4 regions of the Sodalis sp. RH21 genome follow, and region 4 is predicted to be linked to each of the others. Evidence: predicted binding sites of a transcription regulator. Region 4 holds the regulator's gene; each other region holds the start of a gene.
The links. Region 4 encodes CRP, which controls carbon source genes, mostly activating them, when cyclic AMP is high. Its sites were predicted from a motif close to ATGTGANNNNNNTCACAT; they were not measured.
Positions count from the first base shown of each region.

Region 1: rhaB (rhamnulokinase) is a predicted target of CRP. The motif match lies at 1,846-1,863, and genes of this name have one in related genera.
Region 2: adhE (bifunctional acetaldehyde-CoA/alcohol dehydrogenase) is a predicted target of CRP. The motif match lies at 1,361-1,378, and genes of this name have one in related genera.
Region 3: ACL2XP_RS04520 (enolase C-terminal domain-like protein) is a predicted target of CRP. The motif match lies at 1,021-1,038, and genes of this name have one in related genera.

Region 1 covers NZ_CP178732.1:633,745-638,291, forward strand. Annotated here, with positions in the region: gene rhaR (HTH-type transcriptional activator RhaR) at 1-701, opposite strand, end outside; gene rhaS (HTH-type transcriptional activator RhaS) at 804-1,637, opposite strand; gene rhaB (rhamnulokinase) at 1,973-3,445, shown strand; gene ACL2XP_RS02960 (L-rhamnose isomerase) at 3,442-4,547, shown strand, end outside.
Region 2 covers NZ_CP178732.1:2,047,200-2,051,746, forward strand. Annotated here, with positions in the region: gene ACL2XP_RS09285 (DMT family transporter) at 9-884, shown strand; gene adhE (bifunctional acetaldehyde-CoA/alcohol dehydrogenase) at 1,612-4,332, shown strand; gene ACL2XP_RS09295 (CoA-acylating methylmalonate-semialdehyde dehydrogenase) at 4,368-4,547, shown strand, end outside.
Region 3 covers NZ_CP178732.1:983,495-988,041, forward strand. Annotated here, with positions in the region: gene ACL2XP_RS04515 (SDR family oxidoreductase) at 36-803, opposite strand; gene ACL2XP_RS04520 (enolase C-terminal domain-like protein) at 1,231-2,484, shown strand; gene ACL2XP_RS04525 (MFS transporter) at 2,813-4,075, shown strand; gene ACL2XP_RS04530 (LysR family transcriptional regulator) at 4,157-4,547, opposite strand, start outside.
Region 4 covers NZ_CP178732.1:218,556-223,102, reverse strand. Annotated here, with positions in the region: gene ACL2XP_RS00985 (phosphoribulokinase) at 68-937, shown strand; gene ACL2XP_RS00980 (OsmC family protein) at 988-1,410, opposite strand; gene crp (cAMP-activated global transcriptional regulator CRP) at 1,725-2,357, shown strand; gene ACL2XP_RS00970 (YccS/YhfK family putative transporter) at 2,430-4,511, shown strand; gene argD (bifunctional acetylornithine/succinyldiaminopimelate transaminase) at 4,526-4,547, opposite strand, start outside.

The DNA of each region.
Region 1 (4,547 bases), 420 kb from region 4:
TCCATGGCTTTGCATAACCTGAGCTGCCGCAGATATTGATTTACGCCCATGCCGGTTTGCTGTTTAAACAAGGCCTTCAGGCCGCGGGCATTTAACTGGTGCCGCCGGCAAAAATCATCCAGCCGGAACGGTTCGGCAATGCTGACGCGCAGGGCCATCAGCAACAAATCCAACTGCTCGGCGTCAGAAGGCAACGGACTGTCGGGCGCGTGGCGAAAACGCATCAGCAACAGCGCCACCTGCAAGAATAACGCCTCGCTCAGCATCACCGACAGCGCGTCGGTCCTCATGCATTCGCGCGCCAGCGCGTCCACCTGCCGGCGCAGCACCGACATGCCCGGCGTGCTCAACCGCCAGTAGCGTTGCGGCTGCGCCGCTTCATTCCCCGGTAGCAATGCCCGCCAGTCGGCGGCCAGCGTCAACTGGTCGCGGCAATAGAGAATATTATCCAGCTCAAGATCGTTGACCGACTCATAGCTGTGCCGGTCGCCGGCGTTGATATAAAACAAATCGCCGCAGGTGATGGCGTAAGGCACGTCATTAAGAATATGCAGCCCGTTGCCGCGCCAGACAATCACCAATTCGTTGAAATCATGGTGGTGGGTAGGGAACGCCGGCTGGGGATGACGGTCGGCAACCGTTATCCCGTTTTTACTTGTCAGGAAATAGTCGGTTGTCGCCAGTTTCAGGCCAGACACCATCACACCCTCCCGGCATAAATATCAGGGAGAAGATAATGGCATGGCGGGGAAATTAAAAATTTGAAATCGGCGGCATTTGTCACATTTCCCGGCAAATGAGCGTTATGACGGGTCGCCGCTGCGCAACATTTTTGGCGAATGGGAAAATTCGCGCCGAAATTGCGTGGAGAAATGGTTACTGTCGCTAAAACCACAGGCATGGGCAATCTCGGTAATGGTTTTGTCGCTTTGCAGCAGGCGTTTGCGGGCTTCCAGCAACCGCAGCCGGTTAAGATAACGCTGGGGCGTCATGCCGGTCCGCTGCTTTAACTGGCGATGCAGGGTGCGCAGCGGCAGTGAAAATTGTTCGGCCAGAACCAGCCAATCGATATCGTTATAAAAATTATGCTGCAACCAGCGTAGCAACTCTTGCAGGCGCTGCTCGCGGGAGCCGTCCTCCCCGCCGTTTTGAAAACATCCGTGGCGCAACATGATCAACAACTGCAAGAATTGTCCTTCGCTGGCCGCGATGCCCTCGGGGGAAGAGTCCGCCGTAAGTTCGCTAAGCGTGTGGATGTACTGCTTGGCCAACTGCATTTCGGCATGGTTGATCTGCCAGTTGACCTGATTGTCCGGCGAGTCCTGGGAGGGGAGAAAACGGCTGATATCCGTCAGGAAACGAAATTTCCCGGGGGCGCGGTACAGGATATTGATCAAATTAAGATCGTCGACGTTTTCAAATAAATGATGATCGTCGGCGCGAATAAAGCAGACCGTACCGCTGCCCAAAACATAAGGCTGATCGTTAAAAACGTGAATGCCCGACCCTTTTTCCACCAGCACGATCTCCCAGAAATCATGATAATGCTCGGGGAAAGCGCTTTGCGGTACACGGGGTTCAATGGCGATGGTGGCGTCTTGGGAACTAAAAAAATCCTCACCATAAAGTCGCGTCATTTTCGTTACCTCACCATTTTACGAAGTTTCATAATAAGACGCGATTGTGAAACTTAACCTTGAATAAATGACCGCCATTGACGGCATTTAGGTTATTTTTTTAAGATTAGCCCGATGATGATCAAATTTGTGGCAGCGATCACAGGCGCGGGGTAGATAATTTATCTCGACGTGAATAATCGGGTCATTTATTGTCAGAGTGATATTTTTGTGATGGGATTCACATTCATCTTTACGATTCTGCCACCGCGATCAAACCGGTGGCATTCACCGGAAGGTGGCGGCATAAATATGTTCTTACACTGCGGTCATAGGATTAATGAGGAATATCCACTATGGCCGTGCGTAATATTGTTGCTGTCGACCTCGGTGCTTCCAGCGGCCGGGTAATGCTGGCCCAATGGCATTCAGCATCACAGAAAATAACCCTTAAAGAAATTCATCGCTTCGCGAATACCTTTATTTCCCTGGACGGGCAGGATTGCTGGGATCTGGATAAACTGGAACAGGAAATTCTCACCGGCCTGATGGCGCTGGATAACGCCGGCACCGTCATCGACAGTATCGGCATCGATACCTGGGGCGTGGATTACGTCTTGTTGGACGCCGCGGGCAAACGGGTCGCCGCCCCGGTTTCTTACCGCGATCACCGTACCGACGGCGTGATGCCCGCGGTGCTGGAGGATTTGGGACGCGAGACGATTTACCAGCGTACCGGTATCCAGTTTTTGCCTTTTAACACCCTATATCAGCTTAAAGCCTGGCGTCAGCAGCAGCCGGCCTGCCTGGAGCGAGTGGCGCATTTAGTCATGATCCCGGATTATTTTTATTTCCGGCTGACCGGCACGCTGAACTGGGAATATACCAACGCCAGCACCACCCAATTACTGAATCTGGCCACTGGGGACTGGGATCAATCCTTGCTGGATTATCTGGACATTCCCCGCCGTTGGCTGGGCGCTCCAACGCCTCCGGGCAATAAACTGGGATATTGGATCAGCCCCAACGGGCAGGCCGCGCCGGTGGTCGCCGTGGCCACCCATGACACCGCGAGCGCGGTGGTGGCCGCGCCGTTGCATACCGACGGCTGCGCCTATCTTAGCTCGGGCACGTGGTCCCTGATGGGTATCGACAGCGAACGGCCGTTTAATGATGCCGCCGCGCTGGCCATGAATATTACCAATGAGGGGGGCATCAACGGCCGTTTCCGGGTACTGAAAAATATCATGGGCTTATGGCTGTTGCAGCGCATCTGCGCCGAACTGGCGGTGGACGACCTCAAAGGCCTGGTGGCGCAGGCCGCCGGTCAAACGCCGTTTCGCAGCCTGATCAATCCCAACGACGATCGGTTTATCAACCCCCCGTCGATGGTTGACGCCATTCGCCAGTTCTGCCGCGAAAACGGCCAGCCGGTGCCAGAGGACGCCGCCGCCCTGGCGCGCTGCATTTTCGACAGCCTGGCCATGCTCTACCGGCAGGTGCTGCTGGAATTGGCCTCCCTGCGCGCGGCGCCGCTGACCGGCCTGCATATCGTCGGCGGCGGCTGCCAGAACGATCTGCTCAACCAACTTTGCGCCGATACTTGCCAGATCCAGGTAACCGCCGGTCCGGTGGAAGCGTCGACCCTGGGCAATATTGGCTGTCAACTGATGGCCCTTGATGAAGTCAAGGACGTCGCCGTCTGGCGCGACGCGGTGGAAGAGAATTTCGCCGCGCGTTATTACACCCCTAATCCAGATCCCCATTTCGCTACCTATTGGCAACGTTTTTTGGCGCTCTGCCACCTGAAAGAGGAAGTCTTATTATGAGTCAATCCGTAGAACAAGCCTGGCAATTGGCCAAACAAAGGTTTGCCGATATCGATGTCAATGTCGACGGCGCCCTGGAATTACTCGATACCCTGCCGGTATCCATGCACTGCTGGCAGGGGGATGACGTGGCCGGGTTTGAAAATACCGGCGGCGCCCTGACCGGGGGAATCCAGGCTACCGGCAACTATTTCGGCAAAGCCCATAACGCCCAGGAACTGCGGGCCGATTTGGAACAGGCGTTCAGCCTGATCCCGGGGCCGAAACGTCTGAACCTGCACGCCATCTATTTGGAGGCCGAAGGCAAAGTCGAACGCAACGAAATCGAACCCAAACATTTTGCCCGCTGGGTTAGCTGGGCGCGGGAGCATCAACTGGGGCTGGACTTCAACCCCACCTGCTTTTCCCATCCGCTGAGCGCCGACGGTTTTACCTTGTCCCATGCCGATAAAGGCATTCGCCAGTTCTGGATTGAACATTGCCAGGCCAGCCGCCGCATTTCGGCCTATTTCGGCCGCGAGCTGGGCACCGCCTCGGTGATGAACATCTGGGTTCCCGACGGCATGAAAGATGTCACCATCGATCGCCTGGCGCCGCGCCAGCGGCTGCAGTCGGCACTGGATGAAGTTATCGCGGAAAAACTCGATGCCAATCACCATATCGACGCCGTGGAAAGCAAGCTGTTCGGCATCGGCGCGGAGAGCTATACCGTCGGTTCCAGCGAATTTTGCCTGGGATATGCCACCAGCCGCGGCACCGCATTGTGTCTTGACGCCGGCCATTTCCATCCCACCGAAGTGATCTCCGACAAGATCTCCAGCGCCATTTTGTATGTGCCGCGCCTGCTGCTGCATGTGAGCCGCCCGGTGCGCTGGGACAGCGACCATGTGGTATTGCTGGATGATGAAACCCAAGCCATCGCCAGCGAAATCGTACGCCAAAAGCTGTTTAACCGCGTACATATCGGCCTGGATTTCTTCGATGCCTCCATCAATCGCATCGCCGCCTGGGTTATCGGCACCCGCAATATGAAAAAAGCGTTGCTGCGCGCGCTGCTGGAACCCACTGAAAAACTGCGTCTGCTGGAACAGCAGGGCGACTA
Region 2 (4,547 bases), 1.8 Mb from region 4:
CATCGTTAATGACCCAGCAACGTAAAGCCGATTTATTACTGGTCCTGACCACCTTTATAGCCGCCTGTGGCTGGATATTTTCCCGTGAAGCCATTACAGGTATGCCCGTATTTGCCTTTCTTGGACTGCGCTTTCTTTTCGCATCGATGTGCCTCCTGCCGTTCTGGGGGGGACAGCGGATCTCACGTCGTCAGTGGATACCGGCGTTGATAAGCGGCTTGTGGCTGGCATTGAACATGTGCTTATGGATCTACTCGGTATCCACCACCCCTTCTCTTGGTGAAGGGGCATTCATTATGAGTTTGTCCATGCTGTTCGTACCTCTTGTCGCATGGGGTTTGATGAAAATTCGACCGCTGAGCGCTTATTGGGAATGCTTACCGCTGGCGATGATTGGGCTTGGCCTGTTGAGCTTGCATCAACCGATAACATTTCATCCCAGCCAGGGCTGGTTTCTGCTCACAGCCATAGTCCAGGCGGTGTCATTTTGCTATACCAGCCGCTGCTCACGCAAGGTACCGTTGATTCCGCTCACGACGGTACAACTCGCGTGTACCGGTGTCAGTGGTCTGGTGTTGTCCCTGTTTCTGGAACAGTGGTCGCAACCTTTTTCTCTCCCAACGGGCCTGTGGCTTTTGGCCAGTATCCTAATCGCCACCAGTCTGCGCTTTGGATTACAGCTTAAGGGACAAAAGTACGCCACCCCTGCTAATGCCGCCATTATCATGATTCTTGAACCTTTACTCACAGTGATTGCTGCTGCCTTCTGGTATGGCGAACATTTGCCTGTTCAGCAAATTATCGGCGGGCTTTTGATCCTAGTTGCGCAATTTTTTTACCGCTGGCGGACTCTCGTCCGCCCCGCGGTCGAGGGAAGATCTTAGTAAAGCTCCGTCTTACTGGTTAAGCCCGCATTGATAGCCGCATTCAGTACGATACGTAGCGGGAATGACACACTAGTCAGGAATATTTTCGGAAAATATTTTCATTTATCCTATGTTGCAGAATTTTTAACTCTTTTTAAAAAGATTGGATTTCAATCTTTTTTGATATTTTGTGTAATTTTTGTTCAGTGACATTTTCCTGAATTTATCGCGTTAATTTATTAACGGCATAAGGAAAACAAAACTATTACATAATGTTAACATGCTGTTTGTAGGGTTTCCAATTTTATCCTTTTTTATTTAAACGTATGATAATTTTAAATTAATATAAGATTATCATTTGTATCTCTTGACGATGCTTCAAAGAATAAATGTTGTGTAAAGCCTTTTGTTTTTCACATTTTAAGAACTATCTATTATCCCATCATTAACATTTCCTGCCGATCTTTAAAGTGATTCAAGACAGACTTGTTTATATTTGATCTATATCTCAAAACGAAATGTTTTTTTTAATGAAAATGAAATCGAATTAATATTATCGATATGTGGTATTTCAAATTCACTGAACGCCATCAAGGACAATCATCCGGCTGCAAGTGACTTGGCCTACCAGCTCTTTTAACTAAAAACTGGCAACTCACCGGGTCTGAATCTAGGCATTGACGTTCTGTGGGAGAGATGAAGAGTTTTTACTTAAAACAGTTTTATCCCTATAGGAGAAATGCTTATGTCAATCGTTTCAAACACAGCTGAACTGGACGCCCTGGTGTCCCGTGTATACCAAGCTCAGCGCGAATACGCCAATTTTTCCCAGGAGCAGGTGGACAAAATTTTCCGCGCCGCCGCCCTGGCCGCCGCCGATGCGCGCATCCCCCTCGCCAAGATGGCCGTAGCCGAATCCGGCATGGGTATTGTGGAAGATAAAGTGATTAAAAACCATTTTGCTTCCGAATATATCTATAACGCCTATAAAGATGAAAAAACCTGCGGCATCCTGGCGCAGGACGATACCTTCGGCACCATCACCATCGCCGAACCCATCGGTATCATCTGCGGTATCGTGCCCACCACCAACCCAACCTCAACGGCGATTTTCAAGGCGCTAATCTGCCTGAAAACCCGTAACGGCATTATTTTTTCCCCACACCCGCGCGCCAAGAACGCCACTAACCGTGCGGCGGAAATCGTGCTCAAAGCCGCAGTAGCCGCCGGTGCGCCGAAAGATATTATCGGCTGGATCGACGAGCCGACGGTTGAATTGTCCAACCAGCTGATGCATCACCCGCTGGTCAACCTGATCCTCGCCACCGGCGGACCGGGCATGGTCAAGGCGGCCTATAGCTCCGGTAAACCGGCCATCGGCGTCGGCGCCGGCAACACGCCGGTGGTGGTGGATGAAACTGCGGATATTAAACGCGTGGTGGCGTCCATCCTGATGTCGAAGACTTTCGATAACGGCGTGATCTGCGCCTCCGAACAGTCGGTTATCGTGGTTGAACAGGTTTATGACGCGGTGCGCGAACGTTTTGCCAGCCACGGCGGTTACATGCTGCGCGGCGGCGAACTGAAGGCCGTGCAGGGCATTATCCTGAATCATGGCGCGCTCAATGCAGGCATCGTCGGCCAGCCGGCGGCTAAAATTGCCGAGATGGCCGGTCTAAAGGTACCAGGCAATACCAAGGTATTGATTGGCGAAGTGACCGTGATCGATGAGTCCGAACCGTTTGCTCACGAAAAACTGTCGCCGATGCTGGCCATGTATTGCGCCAAGGACTTTGAAGACGCCGTGATCAAAGCGGAAAAACTGGTGGAAATGGGCGGTATCGGCCACACCTCCTGCCTGTATATCGATCAGGACAACCAGCCGGAGCGCGTGAATTACTTCGGCGATAAAATGAAGACCGCGCGCATTCTTATCAATTCGCCGGCATCTCAAGGCGGCATCGGCGACCTGTATAACTTCAAGCTGGCGCCCTCCCTGACGCTGGGCTGTGGTTCCTGGGGCGGTAACTCGATCTCCGAGAACGTCGGGGTCAAACATCTGATCAATAAAAAAACCGTGGCCAAGCGAGCTGAAAATATGATGTGGCATAAGCTTCCCAAATCCATCTATTTCCGTCGGGGTTCATTACCCATCGCCCTAAACGAAGCGGCCAGCGACGGTGCAAAACGCGCGTTTATCGTCACCGACCGTTATCTGTTCAATAACGGCTACGCCGATCAGATCACCTCGGTGCTGAAAAATCACGGCATCGAAACCGATGTCTTTTTTGAAGTGGAAGCCGATCCGACCCTGAGCATAGTGCGCAAAGGCGCCGAGCAGATGATGTCGTTTAAACCCGACGTGATCATCGCCCTGGGCGGTGGTTCCCCAATGGATGCCGCTAAAATCATGTGGGTGATGTACGAACATCCGGGCACCCCGTTCGAAGAACTGGCCCTGCGCTTTATGGATATCCGTAAACGTATTTATAAATTCCCGAAAATGGGCGTCAAGGCCAAGATGATCGCGGTGACCACCACTTCGGGCACCGGTTCGGAAGTCACTCCGTTCGCCGTGGTCACCGATGACGCCACCGGCCAGAAATACCCGCTGGCGGATTATGCCCTGGTGCCGGATATGGCGATTGTCGACGCCAATCTGGTGATGAATATGCCGAAATCCCTGTGCGCCTTCGGCGGCCTGGACGCGGTGACCCATGCGCTGGAAGCCTACGTTTCCATCATGGCTACCGAGTTCACCGACGGCCAGGCATTGCAGGCGCTGAAACTGCTGAAGACCTATCTGCCGGCCAGCTATCATGAAGGCAGCAAGAACCCGGTGGCCCGGGAACGCGTGCATAACGCCGCCACCATTGCCGGCATCGCGTTTGCCAACGCCTTCCTGGGCGTGTGCCACTCCATGGCCCATAAACTGGGGTCGGAATTCCATATTCCCCATGGCCTGGCCAACGCCATGCTGATTGCCAACGTGATCCGTTACAACGCCAACGACAATCCGACCAAACAGGCGGCGTTCAGCCAGTATGACCGTCCGCAGGCGCGGCGTCGTTATGCCGAAATCGCCGACCATCTGGGGCTGTCCAAGCCGGGAGATCATACCGCGCAAAAAATAGAGAACCTGTTGACCTGGCTGGATGAAATCAAGGCCGATTTGGGTATACCGACGTCAATCCGCGAAGCCGGCGTGCTGGAAGCGGATTTCCTGGCCAGGGTGGATAAGCTGTCCGAGGATGCGTTTGACGACCAGTGCACCGGCGCCAACCCGCGTTATCCGCTGATTAGTGAATTAAAGCAAATCCTGATGGATACCTACTATGGCCGTAAATATGCGGAGCAGGTTGACACCGTTTTAGCCGCCGCCATCCCAACGGCCCAGGCTGACGCTATCCCGGCTGAGATAAAAAAAACCAATGAAACCAAAAAGCAGAAAATGAAAGTTGAATGAATATAACGTCTGAAAATATTACGGAGTGTAATACCATGTCTACAATACCGACATTACAGTATTTGGTTGACGGCCGCTGGCTGGATTCCAAAACCACGCGCTTTATGGCAGTGCATAATCCCAGCACTGGTGACGTGATTGCCAATGCTCCTTGTTGCACGGAAGATGAGGTGAAATCGGCCATCGCTGCCGCGCGTAAAGCCTTTCCCGCCTGG
Region 3 (4,547 bases), 760 kb from region 4:
GCAATAGCCCGGCTATGGCGCCCGGGATTTATTCCCTACAAAACCGCCAGCCAGCCGCCGTCCACATAGATAATCTGGCCGTTCACGTAATCCGAGGCCGCCGAGGACAGATAGACCGCGGTACCGATCAACTCCTCGGGTTTGCCCCAGCGCTGCGACGGATTGCTGCTTTTAACCCAGGTATCGAATTCCTGATCTTCAATCAGGGCGGTATTCATATCGGTCAGGATATAACCCGGTCCGATGGCATTGGTTTGAATATTGAATTGCGCCCATTCCGCCGCCATGGCGCAGGTCAGCATTTTTATGCCGCCTTTCGCCGCCGTATACGGAGCTACCGTCGGGCGCGCGGCCTGGCTGGTCAACGAGCCGATATTAATGATTTTTCCGCCCGCGCCGCGCGCTATCATGCGTTTGGCCGCGGCGCGGGAGACAATAAAGGCGCTGGTCAGGTTGGTATCGATCACCCGCTGCCAATTTTCCAGCGCTAAATCCACCATGGGCTGGCGGAATTGGATACCGGCGTTATTGATTAAAATATCAATATGCAGCCCCTGCGCGTTGAGCTGGTTAAACGCCTGTTCGACGGCGTGCTCGTCGGTGACGTCGAACGCCACGCCGTGGGCCTGATAACCTTGCTCACGCAGCTTTTGCACCGATTCATCCATCAATCCGGCGCGGATATCGTTAAGGATCACGGTAGCGCCGGCCTTGGCCAGACCCTGCGCGTAGGATAAACCCAAGCCGCGGGCCGATCCGGTGACCAATGCCGTTTTCCCTGCAAGATCAAAAAGTACTGACATAACCTATCCTCTCGTTGTAAAAGCCCGATAATTAAAAGATGACTAATGACGGACTTGTATGACATCATTCATATATACGTTGCTTTATGCGCCACTTTAAAGCAAATGGCTAAGTTGATTTTTGAAGAGTCGATCACAAAATAGGTAATGACAGCGCTATGGAATTAAATGATTTTTTAAATTATATATATTATATATCAATAAGTTATATTTAATTATTTGATCTGACGCACATTATTTTACCTGCCCGCTTTCGGTTGAGAGCATACAATGATATAAAATGACAACTTGTAGGACATCATATAACGATTGGCGTCGATGTCGTCATCTTCCGGCAAGCTGTGCCGGGCAAACGCCGCCCAAGGGCGTTTAATGAATTTATTTATCGCCGTGCGCTGGGCGATGCGTGAACATTTAAGGAGCTAGAGTGGAAAACCTGAAAATAACCAATGTCAAAACCATCCTGACCGCGCCGGGCGGCATCGACCTGGCGGTGGTCAAGGTGGAAACCAACCAGCCTGGGCTGTACGGCCTGGGCTGCGCCACCTTCACCCAGCGCATTTTTGCGGTTAAAACCGCCATCGAAGAGTATATGGCGCCGTTTTTAATCGGTAAGGACCCGGCGCGCATCGAGGATATCTGGCAGTCGGCCTGTGTCAGCGGCTACTGGCGCAGCGGCCCCATAATGAACAATGCGCTTTCCGGCGTGGATATGGCCTTATGGGATATCAAAGGCAAAGTGGCGGGCCTGCCGGTTTACGATTTGCTGGGCGGGAAATGCCGCGACGGCATTCCGCTTTACCGGCATACCGACGGCGGCGACGAATTTGAAGTGGAAGATAATATCCGCGCCATGATGGAAGAAGGGTATCAGCACGTACGCTGCCAGATGGGGATGTACGGCGGCGCGGGCACCGAAGATCTGAAGCTGATCGCGACCCGGCTGGAACGGGCAAAAAATATCCTGCCGAAACGATCGCCGCGCGCCAGCACCCCGGGCATTTATTTCGACCCTGACGCGTATGTCAAAAGCGTGCCGCGCTTATTTGAGCACCTGCGCAATAAGCTTGGCTTCGGCATTGAATTTATTCACGATGTGCATGAACGGGTCGCGCCCATCGCCGCCATTCATCTGGCCAAGACCCTGGAACAATATGAGCTGTTTTATCTTGAGGACCCGGTGGCGCCGGAGAATATCGAGTGGCTGAAGATGCTGCGCGCCCAGTCATCCACCCCGATTGCCATGGGCGAACTATTCACCCATATCAACGAATGGCGTCCGCTTATTACCAACAATTTGATCGATTTTATCCGCTGCCATGTCAGCACCATCGGCGGCATCACCCCGGCCAAAAAACTGGCCACGCTGAGCGAGCTGCACGGCGTACGCACCGCCTGGCACGGCCCGGGGGATATTTCCCCCATCGGCGTGGCGGCTAACCTGCACCTGGATTTAAGCGTCACCAATTTGGGTATCCAGGAGTACACGCCGATTAATGAAGCGCTGCGCGAGGTGTTCCCGGGCTGCCACGAAGTGGATAAAGGCTACGCCTACGTCAGCGATAAACCGGGCCTGGGGGTGGATATCGACGAGGATAAGGCGCGTCTTTATCCCTGCGCCGGCGGCCTGCCGTCATGGACCCTGGCCAGGACCCCGGACGGCAGCGCCGCCCGTCCATAATCCGCCTTTTATTCCGGCTCGTTTCCATTGGCCCGGCGGATAATCCCCGTTATCCGCCGGGTTGCGCCCGCTCCAAGACCCTTGCCCACCGGCGCCGTTTACCGTCCGTGTCGCCCTGTAACCGCCATTTACACTTTGGCGATGTTGGTAACAAAACCCTTCCATTCCCATTGTTATAACGTGCTATAAACAAATAGTTAACATATCAAAACCGGCGTTTTTCACGCTATCTACCATCGGGTGACAGGGCGCAAAATCCCCGGCAGCTTGCCTGACCATAGCTTATTTAGGCGCACTTTATATGCGCGGCCAATTTAAAGATAGGACAATGACTATGTTCAATTGGACCTCAACCCAGCGCAATGTGGCGTTCGCGTGCTTTGCCTGCTGGATGTTGGACGCCTTCGACTTTTTTATCCTGGTGTTCGTCTTAAGCGATCTGGCCTCCTGGTTTCATACCGATATCGCCAGCGTTTCCATTTCGATTATGCTGACTCTGGCGGTACGCCCGCTGGGGGCGTTGCTGTTCGGGCGCCTGGCGGAAAAATTTGGCCGCCGGCCGATCCTGATGGTCAACGTATTGATGTTTTCGCTGTTTGAACTGCTGTCGGCCTGGTCGCCTACGCTTGCCATATTTATTGCCTTCCGGGTGATTTATGGCGTGGCGATGGGGGGTATCTGGGGGGTGGCCTCGTCGCTGGCGATGGAAACGATTCCCGACCGCTCCCGCGGCCTGATGTCGGGTATATTCCAGGCGGGTTATCCCGCCGGCTATTTATTGGCGGCCATTATCTTCGGCTTATTCTTTGGCAGCGTGGGCTGGCGCGGCATGTTCCTGATTGGCGCGCTGCCGGTGCTGCTGTTGCCTTATATTTACTTCAAAGTGCCCGAGTCGCCGGTATGGCTGGCGGCCAGGGCGCGCAAAGAGAGCGTGGCGCTGCTGCCGATTATCCGCACGCACTGGAAGCTATGCATATATATGGTGGTGCTGATGGCCTGCTTTAACTTTTTCAGCCACGGTACCCAGGATCTCTATCCCACCTTCCTGAAAGTGCAGCACGGTTTTGATCCGCATACCGTGAGTATTATCGCTATTTGCTACAACATTGCCGCCATGCTGGGCGGGATTTGCTTCGGCTCGCTGTCGGAAAAAATAGGCCGTAAAAAAGCGATGATCTTTGCCGCGCTGCTGACCCTGCCGGTACTGCCGCTGTGGGCGTTTTCCTCGGGATCGGTGATGATTGGGATAGGGGCATTCCTGATGCAGTTTATGGTGCAGGGGGCCTGGGGCGTGGTGCCCACCTACCTGACCGAACTGGTGCCCGCCAATTCGCGGGCGGTGCTGCCGGGGTTTGTCTATCAATTGGGTAATCTGATTGCCTCGGTGAATGCCACTTTGCAATCCCATATCGCCGAAGCGCACGGCAATAACTACGGCCTGGCCATGGCCATGGTGGCCGGCACCGTGGCGATATTGATTTGCGTGCTGGTGGCGTTCGGGCGTGAAACGCAGGGCAAGACCATTTCCGGTTATGGCGCCCCCGCGGACAATGCCTCGCCAGGCAACTCGCCGTCCGCCGCGGGCCGCTAACCGCCAACTGTCCCCGCCCGGATACGTTTTATTTGACCGGGCAGGGGGCAACGCGCCAGCATCCCGGTTGATGTTTCCCGGTCAATTCCTACCCCAGAGCGCGGCGATCATATACGCAATAAACAGCTCCAGCTTTAACGGCTGCTGGCGGTCCGGCAGGTACACCAGGTGCATCGGGCGCGGGGCGGGACGGTAGTCCGGCAGCACCTCGATTAACCGGCCGTCGGCGATATCCCCGCCCAGCAGCATCCCGGCGTGCATAGCGATGCCAAAGTCCGCCAGGGCCGCCTGGCGCACGCTTTCGCCGGAATCAATCATCAGCCTTGGCTTTACTTCCACCCGCTCTTCCCCGTGGGGGCCGTTCAGGCGCCAGATGCTATTGCCCTGCCACTGGCTGAAACCAAAGCAATTGTGGCGCGCTAAATCGGCGGGGCTGCGGGGGGTGCCGGCGCGGGCCAAATACGCCGGCGAG
Region 4 (4,547 bases):
ATTATCCTGGGCTTGAGTGCCTGGCATATGTTAATCACGCAGCGTTTCAACCGAGCATAGGGTTACCATGTCGACAAAACACCCAATTATTGCCGTTACCGGCTCCAGCGGGGCGGGCACCACCACCACCAGCCTGGCGTTTCGTAAAATTTTCCAACAGCTGAAAATCAACGCCGCGGAGCTGGAAGGGGATAGCTTTCATCATTTCACCCGGCCGGAAATGGATATGGCGATCCGCAAAGCCCGCGATCTTGGCCGCCATATCAGCTATTTCGGACCGGAAGCCAATGATTTCGGTTTACTGGAGCGTACGCTCCAGCAATACGGGCTGTCCGGACAGGGCGAGTCGCGCAAGTATCTGCATACCTACGATGAAGCCGTGCCGTACAATCAGGTTCCCGGCACGTTTACCCCCTGGCAGCCGCTGCCGGAGCCGACCGACGTGCTGTTTTACGAAGGGCTGCACGGCGGCGTGGTCACCGATCGCCATGATGTGGCGCAGCATGTGGATCTGCTGGTGGGGGTGGTGCCCATCGTTAATCTTGAATGGATTCAGAAACTGGTGCGCGATACCGGCGAGCGTGGGCATTCCCGCGAGGCGGTGATGGATTCGGTGGTGCGGTCGATGGAAGATTACATTAATTACATCACGCCGCAATTTTCCCGTACCCATATCAATTTCCAGCGGGTTCCCACCGTTGATACGTCAAATCCTTTCGCCGCCAAGGCGATTCCTTCGCTTGATGAAAGCTTTGTCGTTATTCATTTCCGCAGTTTGAATCATATTGATTTTCCTTACCTGCTGGCCATGTTGCAGGGTTCGTTTATTTCCAATATCAATACCCTGGTGGTTCCCGGCGGCAAAATGGGCCTGGCCATGGAGCTGATCGTGGGGCCGCTGGTGCAGCAATTGCTGGAAGGGAAAGAAATCAAGTAAGCGCGGGAGCTATTGATACGCCGCGACTAAGCGCGGCGCGCGTGGGTCGGTTATGCGGCGGGAGCGTGGCGTTCGGCGCGCACTTCAAAGCTGTGGGTCACATTGACCGACGCGCCGAGCATCAGGGAAACGGAACAATATTTTTCCGCCGACAGCGCGACCGCCCGTTCAACCGCCTTATCGGTCAGGCCGGCGCCGGTCACGATAAAATGCAGATTGATATGGGTAAACAGCCTGGGCGCCTCTTCACGGCGCTCGGAGGTGAGTTTCACCTCGCAGTCCCGCACGTCCTGCCGCCCCTTTTGTAAAATCGAGACAACATCGATGGCGCTACAGCCGCCGACCGACATCAATACCATTTCCATGGGGCTGGGCGCCTTCTCCCCGGCATTGCCATCCATTAAAATCTGATGGCCGGAGGATGATTCGCCTATAAAAGATAACCCTTCTACCCATTTTACTCGTGCCTGCATTATGATGACTCCAGATAAAAAGCTTTCCAGCAGACTACATTTTTGCTGGAAAAGTGGCAATGTTACCGAACATACTTCATGCTGATGCAAGACAACAGAAGACACTGCTTCAAACCTATGCTAAAAACAAGGCTGGATCGGCCTCATTGATATTGAAAGGGCAAGAGCTCGATCGGAACATCATAAAATACCAGACCCTAATAAGTTCCCTTACGTCGCTCCGTTAACGCGGAGTAAGAGAAAAATACCGCGCCGTAACAGGGAATACGATGTCCTGACTCAGGGACAGCGATGACAAAAGAGGATAACAGCGAATGGTTCTCGGCAAACCGCAAACAGACCCTACTCTCGAATGGTTCCTGTCTCATTGCCATATTCATAAGTATCCATCGAAGAGTACGCTTATACATCAGGGCGAAAAAGCAGAAACGCTTTACTACATCGTCAAGGGCGCCGTCGCGGTGCTGATTAAAGATGAAGAAGGCAAAGAGATGATCCTCTCCTATCTCAACCAGGGGGATTTCATCGGTGAATTAGGCTTATTCGAGGAAGGCCAGGAACGCAGCGCCTGGGTACGGGCTAAAACCGCCTGTGAGGTGGCCGAGATTTCTTATAAAAAATTCCGGCAGCTCATACAGGTCAATCCCGATATCCTCATGCGTTTATCCGCGCAAATGGCCAGCCGTTTGCAGGTGACCTCGGAAAAAGTCGGTAACCTGGCGTTTCTCGACGTTACCGGGCGCATTGCCCAGACTTTGCTGAATTTGGCGAAGCAACCCGACGCCATGACGCATCCCGACGGCATGCAAATCAAGATTACCCGTCAGGAAATCGGTCAGATTGTCGGCTGCTCGCGTGAAACAGTAGGCCGTATCCTTAAAATGTTGGAAGATCAGAACCTTATCTCCGCACACGGTAAAACCATTGTCGTTTACGGTACGCGCTGATAGCGTTTTAAGACAGGCGTGGTGCTCTGTGCCACGCTTTTTCCGCCGGCCGACGGTTTGCCCATAGATCCTATGTGGCGCAGGCTGATTTATCACCCCGAAGTTAACTACGCCTTACGGCAAACAATCGTATTATGCCTGCCCGTGGCGGTAGGCCTGCTATTCGGCAGCCTGCAAAACGGCCTGCTGTTCTCTTTGGTGCCCGCCTGTTGCAATATCGCCGGCCTGGATACCCTGCATAAACGTTTTTTTAAACGCCTGGCCATCGGCGGCCTGCTGTTCGCCCTTAGCAGTACGCTTATCCAAGTGTTGCTGCATCTGGCGGTGCCGCTGCCCGTGATTATGTTCGGCCTGGCGCTGCTGTTCGGCGTGACCGGCGAGATAAGCCCGCTGCACGGGCGCTTATTGCCCGCCGCCCTTATCGCCGCCATCTTTACCCTCGGCCTGGCCGGCAATGTGCCTTTTGGCGTGCCGCCGCTGTTATATATTGCCGGTACCGCCTGGTACGGATTATTCAACGGCCTGTGGTTCTGGCTGTGGAAAGAGCAGCCGATGCGGGAAACCCTCAGCCTGCTGTACCGGGAACTGGCGGATTATATCGAGGCGAAATATAGCCTGCTGACGCAGCATACCGACCCGGAGACCGCTTTGCCGCCGCTGTTTGCCCGCCAGCAAACGGTGATTGACCTGATAGCGCAGGTTTATCAGCAATTGCATATGCTCTCCGCCACTCATCAACAGCAATATAAACGCCTGCTGCGCGCCTTCCAGGTCGCGCTGGATTTACAGGAACATATCGCCGTCAGCCTGCATCAGCCCGACGAAGTGCAAAAGCTGGTGGAACAAAGCCACGCGGAGGCGGTCATCCGCTATAACGCGCGGGTGATTGCGGCGCGGCTGCGGGTGCTGGCCGACGATATCCTGTACCACCGGCCGCCGGGGCGCTTTACCATGGCCAGCGCACTCTCGGCGCTGGAAAAAATCGCCGAACGCAACCCCGACAATCCAGTCGGCCATTTTTGTTATTATCACTTCAGCCGCATCGCGCGCCTGCTGCGCACCCAGCGTCCCCTATACCGCCGCGACGTGATGGCCGACAATCAGCAGCGGCTTTCGTTCTGGCACGCGCTGATAAGCTACTGTTCCCTGAAGTCCATGGCCCTGCGCAACGCCGCCCGTTTAGGGGTGATACTGGCGATCGGCAGCAGTTTCGGATTGATGTTTAACCTGCCCAAACCGTACTGGATTTTAATGACGGTGATGTTCGTCAGCCAGAACGGTTATAACGCCACCCGGGTCCGCATCCAGCACCGGGCGCTGGGGACGCTGGCGGGGTTGTTTATCGCCGCCGGCACCCTGCGGCTGGAACTGGGCGACGGTACGATCTTGCTGTGCATGCTGGTCCTGACCCTGGCGGCCTATCTGGTGCTGCGCAAAAACTATGGCCTGGCGATGACTGGCATGACCGTGACCGCCGTCTATACGCTGCAACTGCTGTCGCTTAACGGCGCGCATTTCCTGGTGCCGCGGCTGGTGGACACGCTGCTTGGCTGTATGCTGGCGTTTGGCGGCATGTTGTGGCTGTGGCCGCAGTGGCAGAGCGGGCTGTTGCGTAAAAATGCGCATCTGGCGCTGGAGCGGGATCAGGAAGCGCTGCGCCTGCTGTTGCAGCCGGTGGCGGAACCGGCGGCGCTGGCCTATGCGCGCATGCGGGTCAACCAGGGCCATAACGCGCTGTTTACCTCGCTCAGCCAGGCGATGCGGGAGCCGGCTTTCAACTCCCGCTACCTGTCCGATATGCGTTTATGGGTGACGCACAGCCAGTTTATCGTTGAACACATCAACGCCATGACCATCCTGGCGCGGGATCATTATATGCTGACGCCGGCGCTGGCCCAGAAATACCTGGCGGCCTGCGAAGTGGCCCTGCAGCGCTGCCAGCAGCGGCTTGAATACGACGGGCCGAGCGGTGAAAGCCCGGTAGCGGAAGCCGCCGCCGAGACCCAGACCCACTCGACCACCCTGATGGAGCGCCATTTACAGCGTATTTTGTTCCATTTGGGCGTGATGCATACCATTTCCTCGGTGGCCTGGCGCCAGCGGCCGCAGCACGGCCGCTGGCTGGCGCGCCGGTTAAGCGAACCCCGGGGCTAGTCCCGGGCGGGTTATCAGGCGTCGGCGCCAAGCACC